DNA from 4 places in the Bacillus cereus group sp. Bce041 genome. Region 2 is predicted to be linked to each of the others. Evidence: riboswitches for the same ligand, from Rfam matches in the RefSeq annotation. Region 2 holds a riboswitch; each other region holds the start of a gene.

Region 1 (7,619 bases), on a different contig from region 2:
ACGTCAGTAGCACAGCAGTTTCAGGAATCCATTAATCAAGTGAAGGAAAAAGGAACGAATGTAATTGTAGAATATCCACTCACACTTAATGGAAGTATTGATTTCTTTGAGGCTAGGTGCTTACCATTATTACATGATAAAATTATGATTATTGTACGCGACATTACAGAGCGAAAAAAGACAGAAGAATTGCTAAATAAATCAGATACGCTTGCAGCAATTGGTCAATTAGCAGCTGGCGTGGCTCATGAAGTAAGAAATCCTTTAACTGTAATTAAAGGTTTTATACAGTTATTTCAAATTAATAAAGAAGATCAAGAAAAATATTTTGATCTTATGCTCTCTGAAATTGAAAGGATAGAAGCGATCCTGCAAGAATTTCTGGCAATTGCTAAAACAGATGAGATAAATACAGAAAAGAAAAATATTTATCAAATTTTTAAAAATGTCGTATCGTTAATGAATACAAAAGCAATTATGACAAATATTCAAGTTGAACTATTTACGGATGACAAAGATATAATTATTGAATGCTCAGAAAATCAATTGAAACAAGTATTTATTAATATTTTGCAAAATTCAATCGAAGCTATGCCAAATGGTGGGGAAATTTCAATTCACATAAAAGAAATAAATGATGATGGTGTCATCATTCATGTAATAGATGAAGGAATAGGAATACCTGAAGAAAGAATTAAGAGATTAGGTGAACCTTTTTATAGTACGAAAGAAAAAGGGACTGGTATTGGATTAATGTTAAGTTATAAAATTATTGAAAGTCATCAAGGGACAATTAGTATCATGAGCGAGGTTGGTGTCGGGACAACAGTAACTATTTACTTACCGAAAGTACTAAGTAAACAATCTCTTTCTAATTGTGACGACAAATGTATAGCAATACGCACTAGTAGTAATTCTTAAATCAATTAATACCCAATAACAAAGCGATTAGTGAAAACTAAGCTTTTTGTTATTGGGTATTTTTTATATTTAATTTAGTAAACTTTACCTTTTCTTTACCTTTGTTTTAATTTCTATTAAGTTTTAAACATTATATTAATATTTGTACAAAGCAATGTATAGAAATTGTACATTACTTTTAATATAGAAATGTGATTATTATTTGAAATATTGTAAGGAGGAGATTATGACAAGGTGAAAAAGCAAGAGAAGAAAAGTGGTAGAGTAGTACCTCTCCGGTTAAATATTTTATTCCTTTGTGTATTTTTTTTATTTTCTGGCATTATTATTCAGTTAGGGAAAGTGCAAATTTTTGATGGAGAAACATATAAAAATGAAGTAGAGAAGAGAGAAAATGCAACCGTGGGCCTTTCTGTACCACGTGGGAAAATATTTGATCGTGAAGGAAATCCAGTAGTTGATAATAAGTCTTTACGTACGATTACATATACAAAGGTGAAAGGTGTAAAACAAGAAGAAATATTAAAATCAGCAAGACAACTTGCAGATATTATTGAAATGCCGCAAGAAGATATAGATAAGTTAACTGAGACTGATAAGAAAGACTTTTGGATGCAATTAAATCCAGAACTTGCTCAAGACTTAGTATCAAAAAAAGAAATAGATAAGTTCCGAGATAAGGATATTACCGGAAAAGAGCTAGACAAAAAAATAGAAGATTTAAAAAGGAAACGCGTTACAGATAAAAATCTTCAAGAACTAACGGCTAAAGATATAGAAGTGTTAGCTATTAAAAGTAAAATGACCTCAGGTTTTCAAATGGCACCTCAAATTATTAAAAAGGACGTTAGTGAACAGGAATATGCGGTGATTAGTGAAAATTTAGCGAACCTTCCAGGAGTAGACGCATCAGTTGATTGGGAGAGAATCTATGTAAATGATGGATTATTCCGTTCTGTCCTTGGTAACGTTTCAAATGCTGATGAAGGATTGCCACGTGAACGATTAGATTATTATTTAGTGCGTGATTATAGCCGAAATGATAGGGTCGGCAAAAGTTATATCGAACAGCAATACGAAGATGTACTTCATGGTACAAAAAAAGAAGTAAGAAGCATTGCTGATAAACAAGGAAATACTATTAGAACGGAAACGGTTTCGGAAGGGAAAAGCGGTAAAAATTTAACTTTAACAATAGATATGGAATTGCAAAAAAAAGTAGAGGAGAGCATAGAAAAAATATTAAAACAATATAAAGGATCAGAATCAATGTTAGACCGTGCTTTCGTAGTAATGATGAATCCGAAAAATGGCCAAGTATTATCGATGGCTGGGAAAAGGCTTGTAGAAAAAGACGGGAAAATGGAAGTTGAAGATTATGCTTTAGGCACGCTGACAAGTTCATATGAGCTTGGATCAACGGTTAAAGGTGCGACAGTGTTAACAGGGTTTGAAACAAATGCAATAACTCCTGGAACACATTTTTATGATGCACCTATGAAATTTAAAGGAACTAAGGAAAAGAAGTCTTGGAAAAATTTTGGTGATATAGACGATCTAAGAGCGTTACAAGTTTCTTCAAACGTTTATATGTTTAATATAGCATTAAAAATTGCTGGCGTGGGTTATGTGAAAAATAGTTCACTAGATATTAAACAAGAATATTTTGATAAAATGAGGTATTATTTCAGGCAATTTGGACTAGGCGTACAAACTGGTATTGATTTACCAAATGAAACCGCAGGACAAATTGGAAGAAAAGATAATCAGCCTGGTTTCTTATTAGATTATTCTATTGGACAATATGATACGTATACACCACTTCAGCTTGCACAATATATTTCGACTATCGCAAATGGAGGGTATCGAATGAAACCACAAATTGTTCAAGAGATTAGAGAACAAACCGTTCAAAAAGATGAGGTTGGTAAAGTAGTACAATCAATAGAACCCGTTGTTTTAAATAGAATCGATATGAAACAAGAATATATTAATCAAGTAAAAGAAGGATTTAGAAAAGTATTTCAAGAGGGAGATGGAACGGGAGTAAGAGCATTCCAAAAAGCACCATATAAACCAGCTGGTAAAACAGGGACCGCACAAACTGTATATGGTGGAGAAAATGAAATTGGGCGAAATGCGAAAGGTGATCGTAGAGAATGTTATAACTTAACATTGGCTGGATATGCGCCATATGATGATCCAGAAGTAGCATTTTCTGTTGTAGTACCATGGGTTGAAAATGATAAATCGGGCATTAACTCCGATATTGGAAAAGAAGTTTTAGATGCTTATTTTGATTTGAAAAATAAGAGATTAACTGGTGAAGCGCCAAAAACAGATGCCTCTAAAGAGAATTAAAATGTACGAAACGTCTCTAGCATTCCTGTAAACTAGAGGCGTTTTTATCTGGGAATAGATTAGAAATGGGGTATATATGAAGCTGTTTATTCTAAAATATTGGAGGAACATATGTAGCTACATATTCATTATAATAGGGGTTATTTTTATTAATAAGTCCTTTTTATTTTGTATGGTAGAAGGAATTTCGATGCAACCTACTTTGAATGAAAAAGATTATATACTTGTTAATAAGGTAAACGTCTGTTTATCGTCTTTTCATCATGGAGATGTTGTCATTATAAAAAAAGAAGACGCGCCTACTTACTATGTGAAACGAATTATTGGATTATCGGGGGATAACATACAACTAAAAGAGGATGAGGTATTTATTAACGGTAAAAAGCGTGATGAGTCGTATATACATTTAGATATGTCACAAGTATCCAATCGTTTTTCAAATTTTAGAGAAATAAAAGTTCCTACGCATAAATTATTTGTGTTAGGTGATAATCGTAATCATAGTAAAGATAGTAGGAATACACTTGGACTTATTGATGAATCAAATATAATAGGTAAAGTAGAAATGGTATTTTATCCATTTGATCATATAAAATGGATAAAATAATTCTATTAACGATTCACATTTTATAAAATAAATCATATATTGATAGCATAGGACAAGCAGAAACGCTTGTTCTAACCTCACAGAACACTCCTTATCACGGTTAGGCATCTACATAGGTAGATGCTTTTTTTATGTTGATGACTGAAAATTATTTATCAATATAATGTAGCAAGCATATTAGGACTATTAGGGGAAGATTACTTGTACAAATAACAGTATGCTTAATTAAAACAGTGAAATGTAAGGAGTGAGGAATAAGTGCTAAATATTTTAGTAGTTAATTTTCCAGCAGAGGGGCATGTAAACCCTACATTAAATTTAGTAAAAGCCTTTACTGAACGAGGGGATAACGTACATTATATTACAACGGCAAACTTTAAGGATAGAATTGAAGATTTAGGAGCTACTGTACATACTCATCCGGATCTATTAAAAGAGATTTCTATTGATGCTGAAACCTCATCTGGGTTAAATGCTTTCTTTCATGTGCATGTTCAAACTTCTTTATATATATTAGAAATTACGAAACAATTATATGAAAGTATAAATTTTGATTTCGTAATTTATGATATATTTGGCGCAGGAGAGTTAGTAAAGGAATATTTACAAGTTCCAGGTGTAGTGTCCTCACCTATATTTTTAATTCCGCCAGAATTTTTGAAGACATTACCTTTTCATCCAAATGCAGATATGCCATTTCAACCAGAGGAAATCTCTGAAAAATTACTAAATCAGATGGAACATAAATTTGGAGTAAAACCAAAGAATAATCTTCAATTTATGAATAATAAGGGTGATGTTTGTCTCGTATACACAAGTCGTTATTTCCAACCTAATAGCGAATCGTTCGGGGAAAATAACATTTTTATTGGACCGAGTATTTCAAAGCGTAAAACAAATATAAAGTTTCCACTGGAATCACTTAAAGAAAAGAAAGTTATTTATATTTCAATGGGAACACTGCTTGAAGGACTCGAACCATTCTTTAATACTTGTATTGATACTTTTTCAGATTTTGATGGGATAGTTGTAATGGCAATTGGTGATAGAAATGATATTTCTAAAATTAAGGAAGCACCAGATAATTTTATAATTGCTCCATACGTACCTCAATCAGAAATATTAAATGAAGCAGATGTTTTTATTACACATGGTGGTATGAATAGTGTACACGATGCCATTCATTATAATGTCCCATTTGTAATAATACCGCATGATAAAGATCAGCCAATGATAGCGCAAAGATTAACTGAGCTTGAAGCGGCACATAGACTATTGAAAGAACATGTTAATGTACACACTTTAAAAGAGGCCGTAACAGATGTACTTTCAAATGAAAAGTATAAATATGGTATAAGAAAACTTAATGATAGCTTTTTAGAATGTGGTGGTTCAAAAGAAGCGATTGCAGTTATTGAATCTCTTTTAAATAAAGTAAAACTTTAATTGGTGGGGCTTTACTGCCTGCAAATAGCGGGATAAATAGTCGTAACTGTATACAAGCATAGAGGTTCTCACCTTTATGCTTGTGTATTCTTATCCAGCAAATTGTACAGCAGTATTTGCATGTAAAAAAGCAGTATCAAAAACGGGAACAGTAAGATCATTTTGGGAGATGAGTAAAGGTATTTCAGTGCAGCCTAATAATATACCTTCAGCACCGTTTTGAATTAATGATTTTGTAATTTGTAATAACCTTTTTTTAGATGTTTCTGAAATGATCCCTCTACTTAATTCATCTAATATGACATGGTGGATAAAAGTTCTTTCCTCGTCATTTGGGATAATTGTCTCAATGTTATATTTCGCTAATCGTGATTTATAGAAATCTTGCTCCATCGTTTGTTTTGTTCCTAATAGTCCGATACGTTTTATATTCTGTTCTACCATTTCTTTAGCACTTACATCACCAATGTGAAGAAGCGGGATAGATATTGCTTGTTCTACCTCCTCGGCAAATAGATGTACAGTATTTGAACACATTAATAAACATTCAGCCCCAGATTTTTCAACTTTCTTTGCAACTGTAACTAGTTCATTTTTCACTTCTTCATATTGATGGTTTTGTAATAAAGTAGTTACTTCACCAAAGTCCATACTATATAAAATTAGCTTCGCATTTTGATCGTATTGAGAGAGTGTAAGTGTATTAATATGTTTATAGTATAATGATGTAGATTCCCAACTTAATCCTCCAATCAAACCAATAACTTTCATAATGCATTCCTCCCGAAACGATTTTGAATTCATTATTTCATAATTCCGATAAGAATACAATGATTTAAACGTGCTATTTAATAAAAAATAAAAATAGTAAGAAAAGTGTTGAAATTTACATTCTTTAGTGCCATAATACGAATTACAAATTAATACTTATCCAGAGAGGTGGAGGGAACGGCCCTAAGAAACCTCAGCAACCCCTATGCAATTTTATAGGAAGGTGCTAATTCCGCAGAGGACACGATGTGTTTTTTGAAAGATAAGAGGATTCTTGAAAGTGAAAGAAAGTGACCTCTTATGTAAGAGGTCATTTTTTTGTTGTATAGAAAGGGAGTGTCGATGCATAATTCATTTTTAAATTAAATATAGAGTAATAAAAGTTGACTAATATGAGAGGGGAATTGTCATGAATAAATTATCAACAAAGTTAGTAGTAGCAATCGGTATTGGAGCAGCATTATACGGGATATTAGGACTTTGGGGATTTTCTATTGCACCGAATACATTTATTAAACCAGCATTAGCTATATTAACTGTTTTTGGAGCATTATTTGGTCCAGTGGCAGGACTGTTAATCGGACTTATCGGTCATACCGTAACAGATACGATTGCTGGATGGGGTATTTGGTGGGGATGGGTTATTAGTTCAGGAATTATTGGTTTTTCAATGGGGCTTATTCAAAAAAGAGTTGGTTTTAGTGTGAAAAACGGGTCGTTTAACAAGGGGGATATTTCTTATTTAGCAATTACTGGGCTAGTTGGTATTGTCATTGCTATTATATTTGCTGGGGCATTCGATATTATTGTGATGGGAGAACCATTTGACAAAATTGTTATACAAGTATTAGGAGCAACAATTTCCGATGTCATCGTTTTCTTAGTACTTGGATTGCCACTTACAATTGGTTTGGCGAAATCCAATAAGAAACATACACATTTAAAAATTGAAAAGTAGGGATGTTAACATGCAACCAATTATTTCGTTTGAACAATTCACCTTTCAATATGGGCATGCTGCGCAGCCTACTTTAAGTGATATTACCTTTCATATATACCCTGGGGAAAAAGTGCTAATTGCTGGACGAAGTGGTTCAGGAAAGTCGACATTAGCTCATTGTATAAATGGGCTAATCCCATTTTCTTACGAAGGGAATAGCACAGGTAACGTTTTAATTGCCGGTAAAGACCCAAGGGAAGGAAGTATTTTTGAACAAAGTAAACAGGTAGGAACAATTTTACAAGATCAAGATGCTCAATTTATTGGTCTGACAGTAGAAGAAGATGTAGCTTTTTATTTAGAAAATGAATGTGTAAAGCAAGATAACATGAAAAAGATTGTTTCGGACTCATTAAGAAAGGTGAAGATGCATACGTTTCATAAACAAAGTCCACATGAATTATCAGGAGGCCAAAAGCAAACAGTTTCTCTTGCTGGTTTATTAACAACAAATGCGGATATATTATTGTTCGATGAACCATTAGCGAACTTAGATCCACTAAGCGCCATACA
Region 2 (7,619 bases):
CGCTTTTACTCCAACGTTTTTACTAGAATGCGAAATCGTCGTTATACCCAATATATCTGCCACCTCTTGATCATCACACCCGATAATCGTAATATCCTCTGGAATACGAATTCCTTGTTTTTTTGCTTCTGTAACCATCCCCGCTGCAATATGGTTACAAGATACAAGGAACGCTGTCGGTTTTACTGACATATGAGCCCATTCTCTAATTACATTGCGTCCATCTTCCACTGTAAAACAACCTTCAAATTTCCAGGTCTCTAACGGTGTTACGATACTCTGTTGAAGCGAATCTTCATACGCCTTCTTTCGTCTTTGGCTATTAACACTATTACTTCTTCCAATACAATATCCAATACGTGTATGACCGGCATCTATTAAGCTTTTCATCCCACGTGAAAATACTTTGTAGTAATCGATATGTACACTTGAAATGCATTTTGAATCTATTTCTTCACACATAACAATCGGGCCGAATTTCGTATATTCTTCAAGCTTCTCCTTACTATTTGTCCGAGAACAAATAATAACCCCATCAAGCTTTTTCATTTTTAACATATTCAAAATTTCTAGTTCTCTTTCTTCACTATAATTCGTCTGGCAAAGCATCATATTATAATTATTCTTTGCTGTCTCTTTTGATATCCCCTCGATAATAGCGCTATAATATTGATCATTTACGTGTGGCAATAAAACGCCAATTACATTCGTTTTTCCTTTCACTAAATGAATTGCATTCACGTTTTGCGTGTAATTTAATTCTTCTATAATCGCTAAAATTTCTTTTCGTTTCTGTTCATTTACGTACGGATGATTATTTAGTACACGTGAAACAGTTGAAACAGATACTCCAGCAAGTTCAGCAATCTTTCTTATATTTGTCATCTTATTTTCCCCTTTTCACAAAAATTCTCCCTTGACCTGGTAAGCTTTCCACAATATATCCTTTCCTAGCAAATACATTTAGAAAGGATATACAACTATGCTTCGATTCAAATTAGAATATATATTTTTCATTGGCGGTTTACTCATTCTTGCCATCGGTATTAATATGATGACGACAATTACTTCCTTTGGACTTAGCCCTTATGATTCCTTCTTTATTGCACTATATCAAAATTTTGGGATAAGTATTGGTTTTTGGATTTTCATGATTAACTTTGCCTTTACACTTATCGTACTCTTTTGGAATAAAAAACAAATTACAATCGGTACAATTGTAACGATGGTTCTTATTTCTCTTTTTGTTGATTGGATTGGTTCCATTACAACTATTATGGACGCTATCCGCTCTCTTCCAAAATATATAACACTTATTTGCGGAAATCTATTCGTTGGAGCTGGAATTGGTCTTTACGTCTCTACAAACCTTTGTGCAGCGCCTCAAGAAGCTTTCGTTTTAACGGTTGCCGAGAAGAAAAAATGGACGTTTAGAAGAACAGAGATTTCATTAGCCTTTTTATTTTTAACGTTAAGCTTTTTATTAGATGGACCTATCTATTTTGGAACAATCATCTTATCCTTTACAACAGGCTGGATTATCCAAGCATTTATTCAAGTTGGTACGCAGATTTTAAATAGAAAAGAGCCTATTAAGCAAGCTGCTTAATAGGCTCTTTCTGTTTTATGGTAAGAGATACTACTTAGCATCCCCTTCAATTCGATAGTTCGCTTTCAAACAATCTATTTCTTCATACCCTTGCAACGTATGTAGAATATAATCATAATCAGCAAGAGACGCACGATGCGTTACAATTACAATTTCAGCCTTTCCTTTCTCTTCAAGCGGCATTTGAATAATTTTCTCAAAGCTAACTCCGCGCTCAGAGAACAATGAAGTAATTTTTGCAAATACACCAATTTCGTCTTTTACATGCAGTCTTAAAAACTTTTTCACGACAATTTCGTCTGGCTCTTTTAATACTTTTTGATATTGTGGGACTACAGCACTATTTCCTGTTACCCCTAATCTAATATTTTGCATTACAGCAACTAAATCCGAAACAACAGCTGTAGCTGTCGGTAAACTTCCTGCGCCTGGTCCATAAAACATCGTTTCCCCAACTGCTTCACCGTACACATACACAGCGTTATATTCATTTTGTACTGCTGCAAGAGGATGTGTATTTGGAAGTAAAGTTGGTTCAACTGTAACCTCCAATTTTTCACCATCTCGTTTTGCAAGACCGATTAATTTAATTGTATAACCTAAGCTCTTACTGTATTCAATATCTTCCTCTGTAATAGAGGTAATACCTTTTACTTTCACATCTCCAAGCTCTACATTTGTAGAGAAACCGAGGGTAGCTAAAATCGTCATTTTTCTTGCTGCATCTAAACCTTCTACATCTGATGTTGGATCTGCTTCTGCAAATCCAAGTTGTTGGGCTTCTTTTAACACGTCGTTATATGCTCTCCCTTCGTCTGACATTTTCGTCAAAATAAAATTTGTTGTTCCATTTACAATTCCCATTACTTTCGTAATAAGATCTGAAGAAAGTCCTTCTACGATACTGCGTAAAATTGGAATTCCCCCTGCCACACTCGCCTCATAGAATAAATCAGCCTTATTATCTTTTGCTGTCGCTAATAATTCAGCTCCATGTAATGCCATTAAGTCTTTATTTGCAGTTACAACATGCTTTCCGCTTTTTAAAGCTTGTAAAATATATGATTTTGCATCATCAATGCCACCCATCACTTCAATAACAACATCAATATTTGGATTATCTAAAATTTCATTTGCATCTTGTGTTAATAGAGTAGAAGGTACCTCTACCTCTCTCTCTTTCTCAATGTTTTGCACTAATACTTTCGTTACCTTCACTGGACAACCTACTTGGTGTATGAGTCGTTCTTGATGATCCGTAATAATACGAACCACACCACTGCCAACTGTCCCAAGACCTAATAACCCAACTTGAATTTCTTTCATAGTACTGTCCACCCCTCAAAAATTGTGTTTAGATGAAATTATATGAGCAAAAAATCTGAAAAACAATGTATTTTGAACATTCGGAAAAATAAAGGTTAATCTTTACAAGGAAAACGTTGCCACGTGTTACACAATCTTTCTTTACAATATATAAGGGGTTTCTTGATACACGTAATAATTCAACCAATTAGAAAACAATAAATTACCATGACTCCTCCACCTAACAAGCGGCTTTTCATCTGGATTATTATGTTTAAAATAGTTTTTTGGCACATCAATATTTAATCCCTTGTCACGATCTCGTTCGTATTCTTGTTTTAACGTCTCACAACTATATTCGCTATGTCCAAGGGCAAACACTTGCCTTCCTTCTGACCCAATAACAAGGTGAACACCTGCTTCTTCAGAGTTTGCTAACAATGTTAATTCTTTCACTCCTCTAATATCATTCTCTCTTACTTCTGTATGACGAGAATGCGGAGCAAAAAACAATTCATCAAATCCTTGTAATAATTTCACATGTTGCTCGCAAACTTCATGTTCAAATACACCGAACACTTTTTCCTTAAGGGGATACTTTGGAACACCATAATGATAGTACAAGCCAGCCTGTGCCCCCCAGCAAATATGGAGCGTAGATGTTACATTCGTTTTTGAATACTCCATAATATGTTTAAGCTCTTCCCAATAATCTACCTCTTCAAAAGCAAGGGTCTCCACTGGCGCTCCTGTAATAATGAGCCCATCAAACTTTTCATTTTCAATATCACGAAACGTTTTATAAAAGCTTGTTAAATGTTCTTGCGTTACATTACGCGATAGATGTGATTCCATATGAAGCAAATGAACATCTAATTGTAACGGTGTGTTTCCAATTAAGCGAAGTAATTGCGCCTCTGTATCTTGTTTCGTTGGCATTAAATTTAATATAGCAATTTTTAAAGCACGTATATCTTGTGTTTCTGCCCGCTCCTTCGTCATTACAAAAATATTTTCTTTTTGCAACACTTTGCGAGCCGGTAAATCTTTATCAATTATGATCGGCATGTGTTTTGCCTCCAACTAGAGCTGCTTCCAAATCTGCAATAATATCAGAAACATCTTCTATACCAACCGATAAACGAATTAAATCAGATGTAACACCCGCTAAACGCTGATCTTCAGCATTTAATTGTCTATGCGTCGTACTAGCAGGATGTATAACGCAAGTTCGTGCATCAGCTACGTGCGTTACAAGAGTTGCTAGTTTTACATTTGCGATAAATTCTTTTGCTGCTTCTAATCCGCCTTTAATACCGAAAGTTAAAACACCACTAGCACCTTTTTTCAAGTACTGTTGTGCTAATGAGTAATTTTCATTACTATCTAAGCCTGGATAATTCACCCATTCAATACGTTCATGATTAGCAAGCCACTTAGCAACTGCAAGAGCATTTTCACTATGACGTTCCATTCGTAAATGCAATGTTTCTAAGCCAATATTGCTAATATATGCATTGAATGGGCTCATACAATTTCCATAATCTCTTAATAGCTGAACACGTGCTTTCACAATATACGCTGCTGCACCAAAGTTTTGAACGTAACTTACACCGTGATAACTTGGATCTGGTTCAACAAGTTCAGGATACTTTCCATTTGTCCAATCAAAGTTTCCACCGTCAATTACAATACCGCCTAAGGAGCTCGCATGCCCATCGATATACTTCGTCGTAGAATGAACAATAATATTTGCCCCATGTTCAAACGCCTGGCATAAATAAGGAGTTGCTAATGTATTATCAACGATAAAAGGTACCTCTAATTCTTTAGCGGCAGCTGAAAATTCTTTAAAATTTAAAACATTCATCGCTGGATTTCCTAACGATTCTGCATAGATAAGTTTCGTCTTGTCATTAGCAAGCGCCGTGATTTCATCTGCCGTTAAATTTGGATTAAAGAACGTAACATCAATGCCAAGCTTACGTAAACTCACCCCAAATAAATTAAACGTTCCCCCGTAAACAGTTGAAGAGCAAAGTAAATGGTCTCCACTACTACAAATATTTAAAACTGCGAGCATAATAGCTGCTTGCCCAGAAGCCGTTGCAACAGCTCCTACACCGCCTTCTAAATCTGATAACTTCTGCTCAAATGCTGCTAGAGTAGGGTTTCCAATACGTGTATAAATATATCCTTCTGCCTCTAAGTTAAATAGAGCTGCTAAATCATCCGAAGTATCGTATTTATACGTTGTGCTTTGATAAAGTGGTAAAACACGTGGTTCACCATTCTTTGGCGTATAGCCACCTTGCACACAAATTGTTCCTTTTCCCCATGATTCTCCCATCTCTCATTCTCCTTTCTTTTATACAAAATAAAAAACTGCCCCTTTCCTGAAAACAAGAAAGGAGCAGTTTGAAAACACGCTCTAAAGGCTCTTTCTTATCTCTCAGGATTACTACCTGCAGGATTTGGCACAATTCCGTTATACGGCTGTTGCCAAGGTTTCATCGGGCCTGTCCCTCCACCTTTTCTTGATAAGACTATGCAATTACCGTTGATTTTATAGCAATAATTTCCTAATGTCAAACAGTTTTTCTGAATGTTCTAAAATAAATGTTAACAGTTTCATATAAAGCAACAAAAGAAATATATTCTAGTCTATTTCAAAAAAGACCTTTAAAAACCTCAAATCAGTCTATAAAATTAAATAAGTAATTTAACCTATAAATTCAAATTCCCCAAAAGTTAGCCTATATGTTGAATAGGCCATCTTCTCAAAAAGATACTATATATATTCAATCCATTTTTCACTAGTATATTTCACTTTTTTCCCTACTAAGATTTACATAACGGAGGTATAACATGACAAATAAAAAAGATATGCATTACATACTTGCTCTATATGGCATTCTTCTAGGATCTATAGTAGGAGCTACAGTCTGGTTATTTTTAGTCACAATAAATATTGGAATCCACTTTATTTGGGGATACTTGCCTGAAGTTCTCTCTTTTCCCTCTTATTACACCCTTTGCGTAACAATAATTGGCGGGGTCCTTGTTGGTCTATCACAAAAACATTTCGGTACATACCCACGCCTTATGCCTGAAGTGATGGCTGAATATAAAAAAACTGGTCGAATCGAATATCGCTTTGTCCATCGGGCTACTTTAACAGCGATTATTGTTTTAATTTTCGGTGCTAGTCTTGGTCCAGAAGCCGCACTAGTTGGAATTATAGGCGGACTGTGCACATGGGTAGGGGATCGCTTTAAATTTGCCTTAAAGGGTATGAATGAGCTAACCGAGATCGGAATTGGCGCTACTTTAAGTGTCATTTTTAACGCACCATTATTCGGTTATTTAGCACCAAATGAAAATGAGGGGGAACAAATTGCTGCTTTTTCTAAAGGAAAAAAAGCGATTGTATACTTAGCTACTACTTTCGCAGGTTTTTCTGTTTATTTACTACTGAGTAAACTTGATAATCGTGGATCCTTTATTGTTGATTTCGGGGAAGGTGCACTTTCTTTCAATGAATGGATTGCATTTCTTCCACTTGCTAGTATCGGCGCTATAGTTGGTTTCTTTTATTTCAAGTTAGAATTCACATTAGAAAAGTTAATTCACCCTTTTAGAGAATACAAGCTGACACTCGGAATTATCGGTGGCATTTTATTAGGAATCGGGGGAACTTTTCTTCCGTACACATTATTTTCAGGGGAACATCAATTAAAAGAGTTAGTTGTTGAATGGAGCCATTTATCTTTTTGGATACTACTTCTTTCAGGGATTTTAAAGTTGTGTATTACTGCCGTTTGTTTGAACACAGGGTGGCGGGGTGGACATATATTCCCAATTATATTTTCCGGATCAAGTATTGGATACGCTATAGCATCTATTCTTCCTATAGATCCAGTAGCATCCGTTGCTATCGTAACGACAGCAATTTCGAGCTATGCGTTACGAAAGCCAATAGCTATTACATTGCTATTACTTATGTTTTTCCCGCTTAATTTACTATTGCCAATGCTTGGTGCAGCTGCTATTGGGAATGCCTTTCCACTCCCAAAACATAACGAAAATACAAATTAACAAAAATAGACAGTGTAGACGAAAGCTCCACTGTCTATTTTTTTATTACACATGCTGCTTTAATAACGCTTCTAACTCCTCAAAATTATGCACTTCATATGTCGGTATAATCCCACTATCATTTAACTTCCTTTCTGGATTAAACCAACAAGTATCAATTCCCGCTACATATCCACCTTTAATATCCGCGCTTAATGAATCCCCAATAATCAGCCCTTCTTCAGGTGCAAAGTTAGGAATCCGTTCAAAAACATAATCAAAATACTCTTTCATCGGCTTTTGAAAACCTGTATCTTCCGAAACAAAAACATCTTTAAACAATGAATGTAACCCTGCATTACGCAAACGTTTATCTTGCGTCTTAGAAACACCATTTGTCACTATATACAATTCATACTCCCCTTGAATTTGATTTATAAATTCAAATGCACCTTGCATGAGTTGATTTCCTTCTTCTAAGTAGTTACGATAATTATTTTCGAATAATATTCCATTTACTTCTTCTCCATACTCTTTAAACAACAGAGAGAATCGTGTATTTACAACTTCATTGCGTGATAGTTCACCTTTTTCAAAAGCATCCCAAAGACCTTTATTTATTTTTTTA
Region 3 (7,619 bases), on a different contig from region 2:
CACCGATCCTTATTTTCAAGCATGGAAAGATACGCAAAAGAAATATAAAACATTAATTCAAAATAGTTTTGATCCACTTCCTATTTACGAAGCTCCAATGTTTGAACAAGAAGTTGTTGGTTTACCTATGTTAGAGCGTGTAGGAGATGCTTTATTTAAAACTGATCATTGTCCTACTGAAGTGAAATTTAACGGCCGCACACAATATGTAAGAAAAGATGGCGATGATTATATTTTCATTCTTTCTATTCCCTTCTCAAACAAAAGTGAACTTTCATTAAATCAAAAAGGTGATGAGCTAATTATTCGAGCTGGCTCTGTGAAACGAAATATTACATTGCCAAAAACGTTAACACACCTTTCTATTCAAGGGGCAAAATTTGAAGAAGATATACTAAACATTCGGTTTGGAGGTGTAGTGCATGCATGAGGAACTACTACGAAGGGTAATTCGTACAAAAGTAAAAGTCGGGATGCATATATTAGAAGAGCTACCTAATCCAATCCAGCAATCAGCTAAGCAAATATTAAATATTTTGCAAGAGGAGCTAGCTGCTTATCCGAAAGAACGAGATCATCATGAAGTTAATTTAAAAAATATCATAATTGAATAACTATCTCTGTATAGAGAGCCTTTTTTAGGCTTTCTATACTTTATTGGAGTGATGTAAGTTGATGAAAAAGCATTCCACTACTATACTCTGGATCATTCCCTTATTATTTTTCATTCATAACCTTGAAGAAGCTTTCCAAATGCCACAATATCTTGCTAATCAATTTTCAATCCGTCTTATAACTAGCCAACAATTTTTCATTGCCATTTCCGTATTAACAATCTTTGTATTACTTATCGTCTTTCTATATCAACTTAACTTCTTGTCTTCTATATGCTGGATTATTTTTATACAAGGGGCCATCTTCTTTAACTCTGTTCAACATATTATTTTGTTTTTCATTTATCGCTCCTATAACCCCGGCGTAATATCAGCATTTTTCATTACTCTCTTTTCTATTTTCTTTTTTTTATCCAAAAAACACTTAATTCATCAAAAGCAATTCGTAATTACACTCCTTTTCAGCTTATTTTCTTATCCCATTATAATTTGGATTACCTTACTGTTCGCTAGCTATTTTCATTCATAAAAAAAGACCAGGAAAACTCCTGGTCCATTACTCTACTTAACAAACATTGGATTCTACGTTATACAAAATTGGAAGGTACAGAATTAGGGTTTGTTTGTTAAGTTTATATGTTGAACGAACTAACAGCGGAGGGGTTCCTTCTGTTAGTCCATTAAACCCAATCATTATTTTACGATTTTTTCAAGCTCCTCAAGTGAAAGATCTACTGAAATTGAACCATCATTTGTTTCTTTCTTAATTGCATCTGTTACTTCTTTTGAATGGTATAATTCAATTACTTTTTTCAGTGTTGGATCATCTTTATCTTTCGTACGAGCTGCGAAAATATTAATATAAGGCTTCGCATTTTCATTCTTTGGATCTTCTAAGAAAATAGGATCCTTCGCTGGATCTAATCCAGCTTGACCAGCAACACCGTTATTAATAACTGATGCCGCTACATCTTTTAACACACGAGGTGTTTGCTGTGCGATAACCGGTGTAATTTTTAATTTCTTCGGATTTTCAGCAATACCACTTGGATCTCCAAATAGACCAAAATCCTTTTTCAGCTTTAATAATCCAGCTGCATCAAGAAGTTTTAATGCACGTGCTTGGTTGGTTGGATCGTTTGGAATTGCAATTTCTGAACCATCTGGGATTTCATTTGATTTCTTATATTTTTCAGAGTATAAACTCATTGGTGCAATTTGTGTTGTACCAACAGCTGTAATATCTAACTTATGTTCCTTTTTAAATTGCTCTAAGAACGCAATATGCTGGAATGAGTTTAGTTCAATATCTCCATCAGCTAACGCTTTATTTGGCGTTGTGTAATCGGAGAACTCCACCAGTTTAATCTTAATCCCTTCTTTTTCAGCTTTTTTCTTCAAAATTTCCCAAGCGTCTCCATCCGTTCCAGTTACACCGACGCGAACTACTTTTTCTTTCGCTCCTGCACCCGTGTCTCCACTTGAGCAGCCGCTTAATGCTGAGACTCCTACAATCGCTGATAATGCAAATGCTAAAATTTTCTTCATTTTCTTTTCCTCTCTTCCTTTTTATGATCTGCGTAACAAGACTTTCGCAAAGTAATTCCCTAAATTTTGAGCTATCTGTACGAGAATAATAAGTAACACGACCGTTACGAACATAACTGATGTATCAAAACGTTGATAACCATATGTCATTGCTAAATCACCAAGACCGCCACCACCGACAAGCCCAGCAACTGCAGAAAATTCAATTAAACCAACTGTCATAAATGTGACACCTAAGATTAATGGCGCTAACGCTTCTGGTACAAGGATTTCAAAAACGATTCTAATTGGCGAGGCGCCCATTGCTTGTGCTGCCTCAATTACTCCTTTCGGAACGGAAACAAGGTTTGTTTCAACCATTCTAGCAATACCAATTGATGCGACTAACGTCATCGGGAAAATTGCCGCTGCTGTTCCAATCGTCGTTCCGATAACACTTCTTGTTAGTGGACTTAAGGCTACTAAAAAGATAATGAATGGTACCGGACGAATTGTATTAATTATGATGTTAAGAATAGAAAAGACCCATTTATTTTCTAAAAAGTTTCCTTTTCTCGTTACATATAAAAGTAAACCTAGAGGTATACCAAGAATTGTAGCGAATATAAGGGTTACAATTACCATTAAGAGGGTATCCCCCGTCGCATCTAGTATGCGCGGCCAAAATATACTCCAATCAACTCGCATGAGCTTCTACCTCCTTCAGCTGCACTTGCAGTCTTAGATGTTGTAATGCTTTTTGAATTTCCCTCTGCTCCCCTTGCAACTCTACAAGAAGATTTCCAAATAGCACATTTTGAAGTTCAATAATATTTCCGTACAGTACATTTACATCGACGTTATAGTTTTTTGCGATATATGATAGTACCGGCTGTCCTGTCTCCTCACCAGTAAATGTTAGACGATAAATTTGACCACCATTTTGAATTTTCGCTAGAACACTTTCCGGTAAATGATCATTAATGACAGAACGTACAAAGTTTTGAGTCGTCTTTGTTTTTGGTTGCGTGAAAACATCAAACAGTTTTCCTTCTTCAATAACTTTTCCCTTCTCCATTACAGCTACACGGTGACAAATTTCTTTCACAACATGCATTTCATGTGTAATAAGAAGAATTGTTAAATTGTATTCTCTATTTACTTTCTTTAATAAGTTTAGAATTTCTGTCGTTGTTTCTGGATCTAAGGCTGATGTTGCCTCATCACATATAAGAATATCTGGCGATGTCGCAAGTGCTCTAGCAATGCCCACACGCTGCTTTTGTCCACCTGATAGCTGCTCTGGGTAATAGTTTGCTTTATCTTCTAACCCTACAAACTTCAGCAGTTCATTTACTCTTTCTTTTATCTCATTCTTTGGTACTTTCGCTAACTTTAATGGATAAGCAATATTTCCAAATACTGTTCTTGAATTAAATAAATTAAAACTTTGGAAAATCATTCCGATTCTTTGTCTCAGTTTACGTAATTCTTTCGTCGATAATGATGTAATATCTTTATCATCTATTGAAATCGTTCCTGCCGTCGGTCTCTCTAACATATTTACTAAGCGTAATAACGTACTCTTTCCAGCGCCACTAAAACCAATAATGCCAAAAATTTCGCCTTTCTCAACTGATAATGTTACATCCTCCACCGCATGAACAGATTGCCCAGCTGATTCATACACTTTACTTACATTGTTAAAAGAAATCATTTTTTCCCCTCCTATATGCTGTAAAAACTTGAAGCAGAGCTTTCGAGGTAAAATAAAAAGTGCTCTCCTTCTTATCAACCATAAAGATAAGAAGGAGAGCACTTATATGTACTCATTCACATCTTCTCATCTTCCAAGCCTTTATATGGCTTGCTGGAGTTAGCACGGTATTAAAAAAACCCGTTGCTGAGGTATCGTAGGGCCAGTCCCTCCACCTCTCTGGATAAGAATGTATCGATTTAATTGTCGTTTAATTAATTCTCATTATAGAACTCAGAATAATAAGAGTCAATACATTTTTTAGAAAAATATTAATTATTCCTTTATTAAAATTTTCAGATGAAAATTCATGAGAAAATAGTAACTTTCAAGGTTATTTAAAATTCTTCTTCCTCATATTTTTAAACAGGAGAATCCTCTCTACGAATTGAATAAATTTATTTGAATATGAAACTCGGAGGAAGATAAATATATGAAAACAGCTCTTTTACTCGTCGATATTCAAAACGATTATTTTCCAAATGGAAAGATGGAATTGCGTAATCCAGTAGAAGCAAGCGAATATGCTAATCAGTTATTACAACACTTTAGAACAAACAGCGAACCTATTCTTCATATCCAACACGTAGCTATAAAAGATGACGCTACTTTTTTCCTACCTAATACAGAAGGTGTACATATTCACGAAAGCGTACGTCCACTTAGAGAAGAAACAGTTATAGTCAAACATTATCCAAATAGCTTCCGAGAAACTAATCTTCTAGAGCAATTAAAACGTTTAAATATTGAACATGTCGTTGTATGTGGGATGATGACTCATATGTGTATCGATGCTACAGTAAGGGCTGCATTCGATTTTGGCTTTCAATGTACCGTTATACATGATGCTTGTGCTACAAAAGACCTGTCTTTTAAGAACGCTACTATACCAGCTGTTTACATTCACAATACAATTTTAGCTAGTTTAAATGGCGTATATGCAAATGTAATAAGCACGCAAGAATTTTTAGCTACATAAAAAAACACTCCTTTCAGTGAGCAAAACCGAAAGGAGTGTTCCTTGTCGAACCATAGATTTTCTTTCAAATTGTATTATACAGGAAATTCTCAAAATGAATACTAAAAAATATGACTAATAAGTCAACTTTTCTCATCATTTTATTTCTGTTCACATGTTTATCCCGCTATTAATAGGTTTTAGCTCATTCCCTTCGAACGATGGTAATATATAGGATTTCAATTTTAAAAGGAGCTCTTCACATTCTGTGAAGAGCTCCTCTACTATTTCTTATAAAGTTTCAGAAGTAGTTTTTGCTTGCATGTGAAGTGCTAAGTAATCAGGTCCACCAGCTTTAGAGTCTGTACCAGACATGTTAAAGCCACCGAATGGTTGGTAACCTACGATTGCACCAGTACATCCACGGTTGAAGTATAAGTTACCAACGTGGAAGTCTTCGCGTGCTTTTTCAATATGGTCACGGTTGTTAGTAATAACAGCACCTGTTAAACCGTATTCCGTATTATTTGCAATTGCAAGTGCATGATCGAAGTCTTTCGCTTTACAGAATGCTACTACTGGTCCGAAGATTTCTTCTTTCATTAAGCGAGCATCTTCTGCAACGTCAGCAACGATTGTTGGTTGGATGAACCAGCCTTTAGAATCGTCTCCTTCGCCACCTGCTAAGATTCTACCTTCTTCTTTACCAATTGCAACATAGCTCATTACTTTATCGAATGCAGCTTGGTCATTAACAGGACCCATGTTTGTACCTAATACTGCTGGGTTAGCAACTGTTAATTCTTTTGTTAATTCAACAGCACGATTTAATACATGATCATATACATCTTCATGGATTACTGCACGAGAACATGCAGAACATTTTTGTCCTGAGAATCCGAATGCTGATGCAACGATAGACTTAGCTGCTAATTCAAGATCTGCTTCTTTATCAACAACGATTGTATCTTTACCGCCCATTTCAGCGATAACGCGTTTTAACCAAATTTGTCCTGGGTTTACTTTCGCTGCACGCTCATAGATGCGGATACCTACATCACGAGATCCCGTGAAACTTACGAAACGTGTACGAGGATGATCTACTAAGTAGTCACCAACTTCAGAACCATTACCTGGAACGAAGTTTACTACGCCAGCTGGTAAGCCAGCTTCTTCTAATACTTCCATAAATTTCGCTGCCACTACAGGAGTTGTACTAGCTGGTTTTAGTAATACTGTGTTACCAGAAACTAAAGCAGCTGTTGTCATACCTGCCATAATTGCGAATGGGAAGTTCCAAGGAGAAATGATAACACCTACTCCTAATGGAATGTAAGAGAAACGATTATATTCAATTGGACGGCTTTCTACTGGAATACCGTCTTTTAATTTTAACATTTGACGACCATAATATTCCATAAAGTCGATTGCTTCTGCTGTATCAGCGTCTGCCTCATTCCATGGCTTACCTGCTTCTTTTACAAGAATAGCAGAGAATTCATGTTTTCTGCGACGAACGATTGCTGCAGCACGGAATAAAATGTCTGCACGCATTTCTGGCTTTGATTTTCTCCAAGTTTGGAATGTTTCATCCGCTACTTGCATTGCTTTTTCAGCTAACTCACGGCTTGCTTTTGAAACACGACCAACAAGTTCCTCTTTATTTGCAGGGTTTACAGAAACAATTTTGTCTTCTGTAGTGATTTTTTCTCCCCCAATAATTAATGGATAGTCTTGTCCAAGATAAGATTCTACTTTCTTTAAACCTTCTTCAAACGCTAATTTGTTAGCCTCCACTGAAAAATCTGTAAATGGCTCATGTTTGTATGCTACTACCATTTTTTTTAGCCTCCCCTTAGAAAAACGTTTACATTTTACAACATTATTCTACACGATAATTTAGATTTATTCAAATATTCCTAGACTTATATTTTAAAAATTAATAAATTTTTAAAATATAATAAAAAAAAGAGATTCATACATGCGTATGAATCTACAAAATATGAGTATATTCCAAAACATTTTTCCCGATCAATAATATAGTAACTAATAAAAATAAAGTCCTTACATATCCAACACCTTTTTGAACCGCAAACTTCGATCCAAAATAAGCACCTAAGATCATTGATAATCCCATGATAATACCGTATTCAAAATGAATTATATCTAAAAATAAAAAAGTAATTAAAGATACAATATTACTAACAAAGTTCAAAAGTTTTCCAGATGCTGCCGCTTGAATAAAATCCAAGCCAATTAATAAAAATGCAAAAATTAAAAACGATCCTGTCCCTGGTCCAAAAAATCCATCATAAAATCCTATCATTAAAATAGCAAAGAAAAATATTAATGTTTTTCTTTGCGTCATCTTCTTATAGGTAGACACACTTCCCCAATTCTTTTTTGCAATAATATAAATAGCAATAAATACCAACATTACAAGTACTAATGGGCGTAAAATATCCGGTGGAATAAATTTTACTACTAAAGCACCTGCAACAGCTCCAACAATAGTTAACGGGATTAACTTTCCTACAATTTTAAAATCAACTTTTCCTGATCGAATAAAATACATCGCACTCGTAAACGTCCCCATTGTTGCCGCTAATTTATTCGTTGCAATTGCCGAAGCTGGCGATAAGCCAACAAACATAAGCGCAGGAAGCGAAATTAACCCTCCTCCTCCAACAACGGAATCAATAAAAGCTGCTAAAAAACCGAATGCAATTAATAAAATAATGACTTGAAAACTTAATTCTTCCAT
Region 4 (7,619 bases), on a different contig from region 2:
ATGAAAAAATAAAAAAAATTGCACTTGGTACACCTGAATCTGTACCTGCTGGCAAATATGCAAAGGCTTCTCTAACACACGAAAACCTTTGGAATGATGTTCAAAATAAAGTCGTATTTACAAAAGATGTTCGCCAAGTGTTAACATATGTAGAAACAGGGAATGTCGATGCTGGTATCGTATACAAAACAGATGCTCTCATTTCGGATAAAGTAAAGATTGGTGAGACAGCAGCAGCTACTTCTCATGAGCCAATCCACTATCCTTTAGGTGTTATAAAGGAATCTAAACATAAGAAAGAGGCGACTTCATTTTATGAGTATTTGCAGTCAAAAGATGCACAATCTATCTTTAAAAAATATGGATTTACAGTCCTGTCTTAATTACTATGAGCATTGATGCTATTTTATCGCCTGTCTTTCTATCTTTAAGAGTAGCTGCATGCGCCACTATTCTCGTTACAATTTTAGGGACAATTGTCGGGCGAGCACTAGCTCGCTCCTCATGGCGATATAAAGTACTATTAGAAACCATATTTTTATTACCAATGGTACTTCCACCAACTGTTATCGGCTTCTTTCTCATTATCATCTTTGGAAACAACAGCCCGATCGGAAAGTGGGTTGAATCATTATTTCAGCAGTCTATTATGTTCACATCTACTGCTGCGATCATTGCTTCTACAGTTGTTGCATTTCCGCTTATGTACCAATCAGCGAAAACGGGATTTTCTATCGCAAATGTACAAATTGAAGAAAGTGCTCGTGACCTTGGCGCAAGTGAATATCAAGTTTTTCTGCACGTTACACTTCCGCTCGCATTTCCTGCCTTACTAAGCGGGATGATTTTGAGCTTTGTCCGCGCGCTCGGTGAATTTGGTGCTACACTTATGTTTGCCGGGAACATTCCTGGTAAAACACAGACAATCCCAACTGCAATTTACATGGCTATTGATGCAAGTAATATGCAACTCGCATGGACACTTGTAGTTATTACTATCGGTATGTCACTCGTATTTCTACTATGTATTCAACTTATTAATAAAAGAATTACTAACTCTTAAAGCAGCTTTTTTCGAAGCTGCTTCTTTATTTCTTAGGAAATAAAATATACCACCGGGAAATAACTGAATTTTACCTCTTATTAAAATATACATTTTATTTGAATTCACTTTCTAAAATAGGCAATTTCCTGTTATTATATGGAGGTGTTTCAAAAAATGAAGAAATGAAAACGCATTTATATCGTGAATTCTTCATCCTGTTTTAGCGATCGGTAATCTTCTACTCTATTAGTGGGGCATTACCGATCGTTAGAACGATATGTAACTATATTGGTATAGCAAACCGAAGGGAGTCTTGTAATGGACATTTTATTAGCGCTTCTTCCTGCAATTGCATGGGGAAACATCTTATTAGTAAGCGTAAAAATGGGCGGTGGTGCATATAGCCAAACGGTAGGTATGACAATCGGTGCTCTATTCTTCGCAACAATTATGTATGTATTTACTCAACCAGCTTTAACAATGACAATCTTAATTGTTGGTTTTATTTCAGGTTTATTCTGGGCTTTAGGACAAGTAAACCAATTAAAAACAGTTGAAAAACTAGGTGTTTCAACTACTGTAACGATTTCTACTGGTATGCAACTTGTTGCAACTTCTATCTTTGGGGTTATCGCTTTCCGTGAGTGGACTACTACTACAACGATCATTCTGGGAACGATTGCAATCCTATTAATCGTAGTTGGTGTTGTATTCACATCATTAGATGATAAAGAAAATGCTCAGCCACCTGGACAATTGAAAAAAGGACTTCTTACTTTAATTGTTTCTACTTTCGGCTATCTTGTATATGTAATTATTATTCGTTGGTATAATATCGATGGTTGGTCTGCTATTTTACCACAAGCAGTTGGTATGTTTGTTGGTGCAGTTGTACTGACGTCTAAACATAAACCATTTAACAAATATGCAATCCGTAATGCTTTGTCTGGTTTACTATGGGGAACTGGAAACTTATTCTTACTTCTTTCATTACCACGTGTTGGAGTAGCAACAAGCTTCCCATTATCTCAAACTGGAATCGTTATCTCAACATTCGGTGCGATTGTATTCTTAGGTGAAAAGAAAACAAAACGTCAATTGATCTTTATTGCACTAGGTAGTGTTTTAATTATCGGCGGCGCTGTATTACTTGGTATGACAAAAGCATAATCTTATATTCTATTAGTAAACCCCTGAAGCATATGTACTTCAGGGGTTTTTTAATTCTAATTATTTTCTAGATATAATTATTTGTATGTTCTTGCCCCTTATAATTGCTCTTCCACTCTAGCAAACCAGCTACACATATAAAGAGATTAATAATAGCTAATATTAGCATGAATTTCCTCCTTCTCATTATCCATTCCATCTACGATAAGTCTTTTCTTTTTACAAAATTCTCTTAAAGATGATATCGTTTTTATAACATATCTCTACTAGAAAGGAATAAAGGATATGCTAACTAAACATCGAATTTTATTTATTGGTGCCGGTCGTATGGCAGAAGCTATATTTTCCGGATTACTTAAAACAAGCAAAGAGTACATCGAAGAAATTATCGTCTCTAACCGAAGCAACATAGAAAAGCTAAAACAGTTACAACATCAATATAATGTGTCTACTACAACAGATTGGAAACAGCATGTTACATCTGTTGATACGGTTGTTTTAGCAATGCCACCTTCGGCTCATGAAGAGTTATTAGCTGAGCTATCTCCGTTAATATCAAATCAACTAGTCGTAACAGTAGCAGCTGGCATTGGACCATCTTATTTAGAAGCTAGACTCCCAAAAGGCACGCCTGTTGCTTGGATTATGCCTAATACAGCTGCTGAAATTGGAAAGTCTATCTCCTTATATACAATGGGACAATCAGTAAACGAGATACATCAAGAAACCCTGCAACTACTTTTAAAAGGTATTGGTACTTCGCAACTTTGTACTGAGGAAGAAGTTCATCAGCTTACTGCAGTTACTGGAAGTGCACCAGCCTTCCTTTATTACTTTGCTGAAAGCTTAATTGAAGCAACAAAAAGTTATGGAGTTGATGAAGAAACCGCAAAACATCTTGTCATTCAAATGATTTCTGGCTCTGCTTCTATGCTTGAACAAACGCAAAATCCAGCTAACCTTCGCGAACAAGTAACAACGCCAGGTGGTTCCACAGCTGAAGGTCTCAAAACTTTATACGAATATAATTTTTCAGAGGCAATTCAAAAAGCAGTAGAAGCAACAAACAAAAAAGCTAGGGGGAAATAATATGATTTTAACAAGTTTAAAAGACTATACAACATTACATAACGGTGTAAAAATGCCTTGGTTTGGTTTAGGTGTTTTTAAAGTAGAAGATGGTTCAGAAGTAATTGATTCTGTAAAAGCAGCAATTAAAAATGGCTACCGCAGCATCGATACTGCAGCAATCTATCAAAATGAAGAAGGCGTTGGGCAAGCGATTCGTGAATCCGGTGTTTCACGTGAAGAATTATTTATTACCTCAAAAGTATGGAATAGCGATCAAGGATATGAAACAACGCTTCAAGCATTTGAAACTACATTAGAGAAATTAGGTCTAGAATATTTAGATTTATATTTAGTACATTGGCCTGTAAAAGGGAAATATACTGAATCATGGAAAGCATTAGAAACACTTTATAAAGATGGCCGTGTTCGCGCTATCGGTGTGAGTAATTTCCACATTCACCACTTACAAGACGTATTTGAAATTGCTGAAATTAAGCCAATGGTCAACCAAGTGGAATACCACCCACGTTTAGCACAAGAAGAGTTACATGCATTCTGTAAAGAACATAATATCCAGCTTGAAGCTTGGTCACCATTAATGCAAGGACAACTACTAGATAATCCAACGTTACAAGAAATTGCGACAAAATATAATAAATCAACTGCGCAAATTATTTTACGTTGGGATTTACAAAACGAAGTTGTAACAATTCCCAAATCAATTAAAGAACATCGCATTATTGAAAATGCAAACATCTTCGACTTTGAATTAAGTGCTGATGATATGAAAGCAATTCAAGCTTTAAATGAAGATCGTCGCGTTGGTCCAGATCCAGATAACTTTAACTTCTAGTAGAAAAACCACTGCCATATGCAGTGGTTTTTTCATTTAAGAAAACTGAAAATTTAAACTATATTTCATTTAGTTGACACTTCATTATTCAAGGTGTAAGATTTTGAATTATCAAAGAAACACAAAAATTAATAAAATTTATTCGTTTACTCATTGTATCAAGAGAGGTGGAGGGACTGGCCCTTTGAAACCTCGGCAACAGGTTCATTTTGAATACTGTGCCACTTCCTGCAAGCTTTATGCTTGAAAGATAGAATGAGGGACTTCGTTTATATACGGGTGCATAACTTGTACGTAAAAATCCCTCTTTCTCAATATGAAAAGAGGGATTTTTTATTTTTCATTTCCCTCATCATCATCCAAACTTAATTATTTAGGAGGAAAATCAAATGAAAAAGAAGTTTGTACCCGGTATTGCATCAGTTGTAGGAGTAAGTATTTTATTAACTGGTTGCGGTAGTTATAAAAACGAAGCAAGCGGAGCAAATGCAAAAGACGAGGCACCTAGTAAACAGGTTTTAAACTTATCTTCACCTACTGAAATACGAACAATGGATACGGCTCGTGCTACAGATACTGATTCTGGTCAAGTAATGAGAAACGTATTTGAAGGTTTGTATAATCTTGGTGAAGGTAACAAACCTGTTCCTGGTGTTGCAAAATCTCATGAAGTAAGTGGCGATAAAACGAAATACACATTCCATTTGCGAGATTCAAAATGGTCAAACGGCACTCCTGTTACAGCTAAAGATTTTGTGTTCGCTTGGCAACGTGCCGTAGATCCAGCAACAGCCTCTGAATATGCATTTTTATTCTTTGATATTAAAAACGCAACAAAAATTAACAACAAAGAACTTCCAGCCGACCAACTTGGTGTAAAAGCAGTTGATGACCATACGTTTGAGGTAGAATTAGAGCGTCCTGTTCCTTATTTTATTAGCTTAACAGCGTTCCCAACATTTCTACCAATTAATGAGGAATTCTTTAAAGTACAAGGTGATAAGTACGCTTTAGAAGATAATACAATCTTGTACAATGGAGCTTTTACACTAAGCGATTGGAAGCACGAACAAAGCTTTAAATTTAAGAAGAACCCTACCTATTGGGATAAAGATACTGTCAAACTAGAAGAAATCAATTTTAATGTCGTAAAAGAAAAATCAACAGAAGTAAATTTATTCGAGTCAAAACAATTAGATCGTATAAAACTAACATCTGACTTCGTCGATAAATATAAAAAGGATGCTAACTTTAAAGAACGTCCAAACGTAGGCGTACAATTTTTACGTATGAATCAACAAAACAAAGTACTTCAAAACGTTTCTGCACGCCAAGCAATTGATCAAACAATTGATAGAAAATCCTTTGTAAATACGTTATTAAATGATGGCTCTACACCAACATTTGGTCTCGTTCCAAAAAACTTTGCAAAAGGACCTGAAGGAAAAGACTTCCGTACTGCAAACGGCGATTTAACAAAAGTTGATACAAAATCTGCACAAGAGTTATGGAAAAAAGCTAAACAAGAGCTTGGTTCTGAAAAGATAACATTAGAATTATTAACGAGTGATGCTGACCTTGATAAGAAAACTGGTGAATTCTTAAAAGGACAACTAGAAAAGAATCTAGATGGATTAACAGTAAATATAAAACCTCAGCCGCGTAAGCAACAAGTTTCGCTTTTATTAAAAGGTGACTACGAAATCGGAATTGATGGCTGGAGCCCTGACTTTGCGGATCCAATTACATTCCTTGAGCTATTTACAACGAATAACCCTTATAACTTAGATCATTACTCTAATAAGGAATTCGATGAAACAATAGCAAAAGTGAAAACAACTTTAGCTGGTGATGAAAAAGCTCGCTGGGAAGCATTACTAGCATCCGAGAAAATATTATTTAAAGACTCTGTTATCGCTCCTCTTTACCAAAAAGGCGAATCTTATTTAGAACGTTCTTATGTGAAAGGAATTGTGCAAGTAGACTTTGCAGGTCAATTAAACTTCAAGTGGGCAAAAATTGAAAAATAAAGTGAAACTTTAATAAGTGGGGGTTTCTTCATCCCCACTTATTATTAGCCCACACCAATTGTTTTTTTAGCAAAATATATTAAAAATAGGTTCTCTCACACATGAGAATCTGCTTTTTTAATATATTATTCTGAGAAATTAGCAATCTATTTTTATTATTGACATATAGTTCTTTTCAGTGTTAATATTCTAAATAATCAAAGAAACAAAATATTTCACCATCAAAATATAATGTCTACTACGTTGAAACATATAACGATAGATTATAGTTCAACATGTATATACATATAGAACACCTGATTACCTATAAACAAATATTTATAATAGGTTTTATCTCCTTCTATAGCTACTTCAAGACACGGACATTATGACGTTACGAACAACACATTTAGGGAGGAACGAACAATGAAGAAAAAAGTTGTACCTGTTGTTGCATCTGTTTTAGGGGCAAGTCTATTACTAACTGCTTGCGGGGGAAATAAAGATAATGCAAGCGGAGCGAAAGCAAACGATAAAGCACCTGATAAACAGGCAATTAACTTATCATTCGCTTCAGAAATTCCAACAATGGATGTTGCAAAAGCAACGGATGGGGAATCCATGAACGTAATGCGTAATGTTTTTGAAGGGCTATATGCAATGGGAGAAGATAATAAACCGGTTCCTGGTGTCGCTGAGTCGGTTGACATTAGTCCCGATAAAACAAAATATACATTCCATCTCCGTGATTCAAAATGGTCAAACGGTACTCCTGTTACAGCAAAGGACTTTGCCTTCGCTTGGCAACGTGCCGTAAATCCTGATACAGCAGCTGAATACGCATTCTTATTCTTCGATATAAAGAATGCGAAACAAATAAACCAAAAACAATTGCCAATTGATCAACTAGGGGTCAAAGCTGTTGATGATAAAACGTTAGAAGTACAACTAGACCGTCCTGTTCCCTACTTCTTAAGCTTAACTACATTCTCAACATTCTTACCAATTAATGAAGAGTACTTAAAGTCTCAAGGCGATAAATATGGTTTAGAAACAAATCATTTAATTTATAACGGTGCTTTCACATTAGATAACTGGAAACATGAACAAAGCTTCCAATTGAAGAAAAATCCTAACTATTGGGATGCTAAAACTGTAAAATTAGAAGAAATCAACTTCAATGTCGTTAAAGATAAGTCTACAGAAGTGAACTTATATGATTCAGGACAAATTGATCGTGTTGCTTTAACTGCAGAGTTTGTTGATAAATATAAGAGCGATCCAAACTTCAAAGAACGCGCTGAAGTCGGTATTCAATTCTTACGATTAAATCAGAAAAATGAAACATTAAAAAATCAACATGCACGCCTTGCTATTAACGGCGCAATGAATAAAAAAGCTTACGTAGAAACAATCTTAAATAACGGCGCTGTTCCAGCTGAAGGAATGGTTCCTGCGAAATTTGCAAAGA

The links. Region 2 has a riboswitch for S-adenosylmethionine ahead of ACUN13_RS24425 (bifunctional O-acetylhomoserine aminocarboxypropyltransferase/cysteine synthase). Riboswitches for the same ligand answer to the same signal wherever they lie in the genome.
Positions count from the first base shown of each region.
Region 1: it holds a riboswitch for S-adenosylmethionine, as region 2 does, so the genes downstream of both, ACUN13_RS14865 (ECF-type riboflavin transporter substrate-binding protein) here and ACUN13_RS24425 (bifunctional O-acetylhomoserine aminocarboxypropyltransferase/cysteine synthase) in region 2, are expected to answer to the same signal.
Region 3: it holds a riboswitch for S-adenosylmethionine, as region 2 does, so the genes downstream of both, ACUN13_RS21905 (methionine ABC transporter ATP-binding protein) here and ACUN13_RS24425 (bifunctional O-acetylhomoserine aminocarboxypropyltransferase/cysteine synthase) in region 2, are expected to answer to the same signal.
Region 4: it holds a riboswitch for S-adenosylmethionine, as region 2 does, so the genes downstream of both, ACUN13_RS28535 (peptide ABC transporter substrate-binding protein) here and ACUN13_RS24425 (bifunctional O-acetylhomoserine aminocarboxypropyltransferase/cysteine synthase) in region 2, are expected to answer to the same signal.

Region 1 covers NZ_JBQXON010000004.1:126,957-134,575, forward strand. The annotation lists gene ACUN13_RS14840 (ATP-binding protein) at 1-921, shown strand, start outside; gene ACUN13_RS14845 (peptidoglycan D,D-transpeptidase FtsI family protein) at 1,156-3,282, shown strand; gene lepB (signal peptidase I) at 3,359-3,889, shown strand; gene ACUN13_RS14855 (macrolide family glycosyltransferase) at 4,148-5,335, shown strand; gene ACUN13_RS14860 (aspartate/glutamate racemase family protein) at 5,426-6,106, opposite strand; SAM riboswitch class I at 6,260-6,375, shown strand; gene ACUN13_RS14865 (ECF-type riboflavin transporter substrate-binding protein) at 6,516-7,064, shown strand; gene ACUN13_RS14870 (ABC transporter ATP-binding protein) at 7,075-7,619, shown strand, end outside.
Region 2 covers NZ_JBQXON010000010.1:125,049-132,667, forward strand. The annotation lists gene ACUN13_RS24405 (LacI family DNA-binding transcriptional regulator) at 1-885, opposite strand, end outside; gene ACUN13_RS24410 (YczE/YyaS/YitT family protein) at 983-1,609, shown strand; gene ACUN13_RS24415 (homoserine dehydrogenase) at 1,640-2,935, opposite strand; gene metA (homoserine O-acetyltransferase MetA) at 3,077-3,982, opposite strand; gene ACUN13_RS24425 (bifunctional O-acetylhomoserine aminocarboxypropyltransferase/cysteine synthase) at 3,966-5,264, opposite strand; SAM riboswitch class I at 5,357-5,461, opposite strand; gene ACUN13_RS24430 (chloride channel protein) at 5,783-7,012, shown strand; gene ACUN13_RS24435 (YjjG family noncanonical pyrimidine nucleotidase) at 7,058-7,619, opposite strand, start outside.
Region 3 covers NZ_JBQXON010000007.1:185,797-193,415, forward strand. The annotation lists gene ACUN13_RS21880 (ArsA family ATPase) at 1-430, shown strand, start outside; gene ACUN13_RS21885 (DUF3926 domain-containing protein) at 423-614, shown strand; gene ACUN13_RS21890 (HXXEE domain-containing protein) at 676-1,143, shown strand; gene ACUN13_RS21895 (MetQ/NlpA family ABC transporter substrate-binding protein) at 1,308-2,162, opposite strand; gene ACUN13_RS21900 (methionine ABC transporter permease) at 2,184-2,849, opposite strand; gene ACUN13_RS21905 (methionine ABC transporter ATP-binding protein) at 2,839-3,858, opposite strand; SAM riboswitch class I at 3,982-4,088, opposite strand; partial or broken gene ACUN13_RS21910 (cysteine hydrolase family protein) at 4,331-4,896, shown strand; gene pruA (L-glutamate gamma-semialdehyde dehydrogenase) at 5,147-6,694, opposite strand; gene ACUN13_RS21920 (TSUP family transporter) at 6,849-7,619, opposite strand.
Region 4 covers NZ_JBQXON010000018.1:24,599-32,217, forward strand. The annotation lists gene modA (molybdate ABC transporter substrate-binding protein) at 1-383, shown strand, start outside; gene modB (molybdate ABC transporter permease subunit) at 389-1,063, shown strand; gene ACUN13_RS28520 (GRP family sugar transporter) at 1,364-2,215, shown strand; gene proC (pyrroline-5-carboxylate reductase) at 2,501-3,304, shown strand; gene ACUN13_RS28530 (aldo/keto reductase) at 3,306-4,139, shown strand; SAM riboswitch class I at 4,292-4,396, shown strand; gene ACUN13_RS28535 (peptide ABC transporter substrate-binding protein) at 4,529-6,169, shown strand; gene ACUN13_RS28540 (peptide ABC transporter substrate-binding protein) at 6,575-7,619, shown strand, end outside.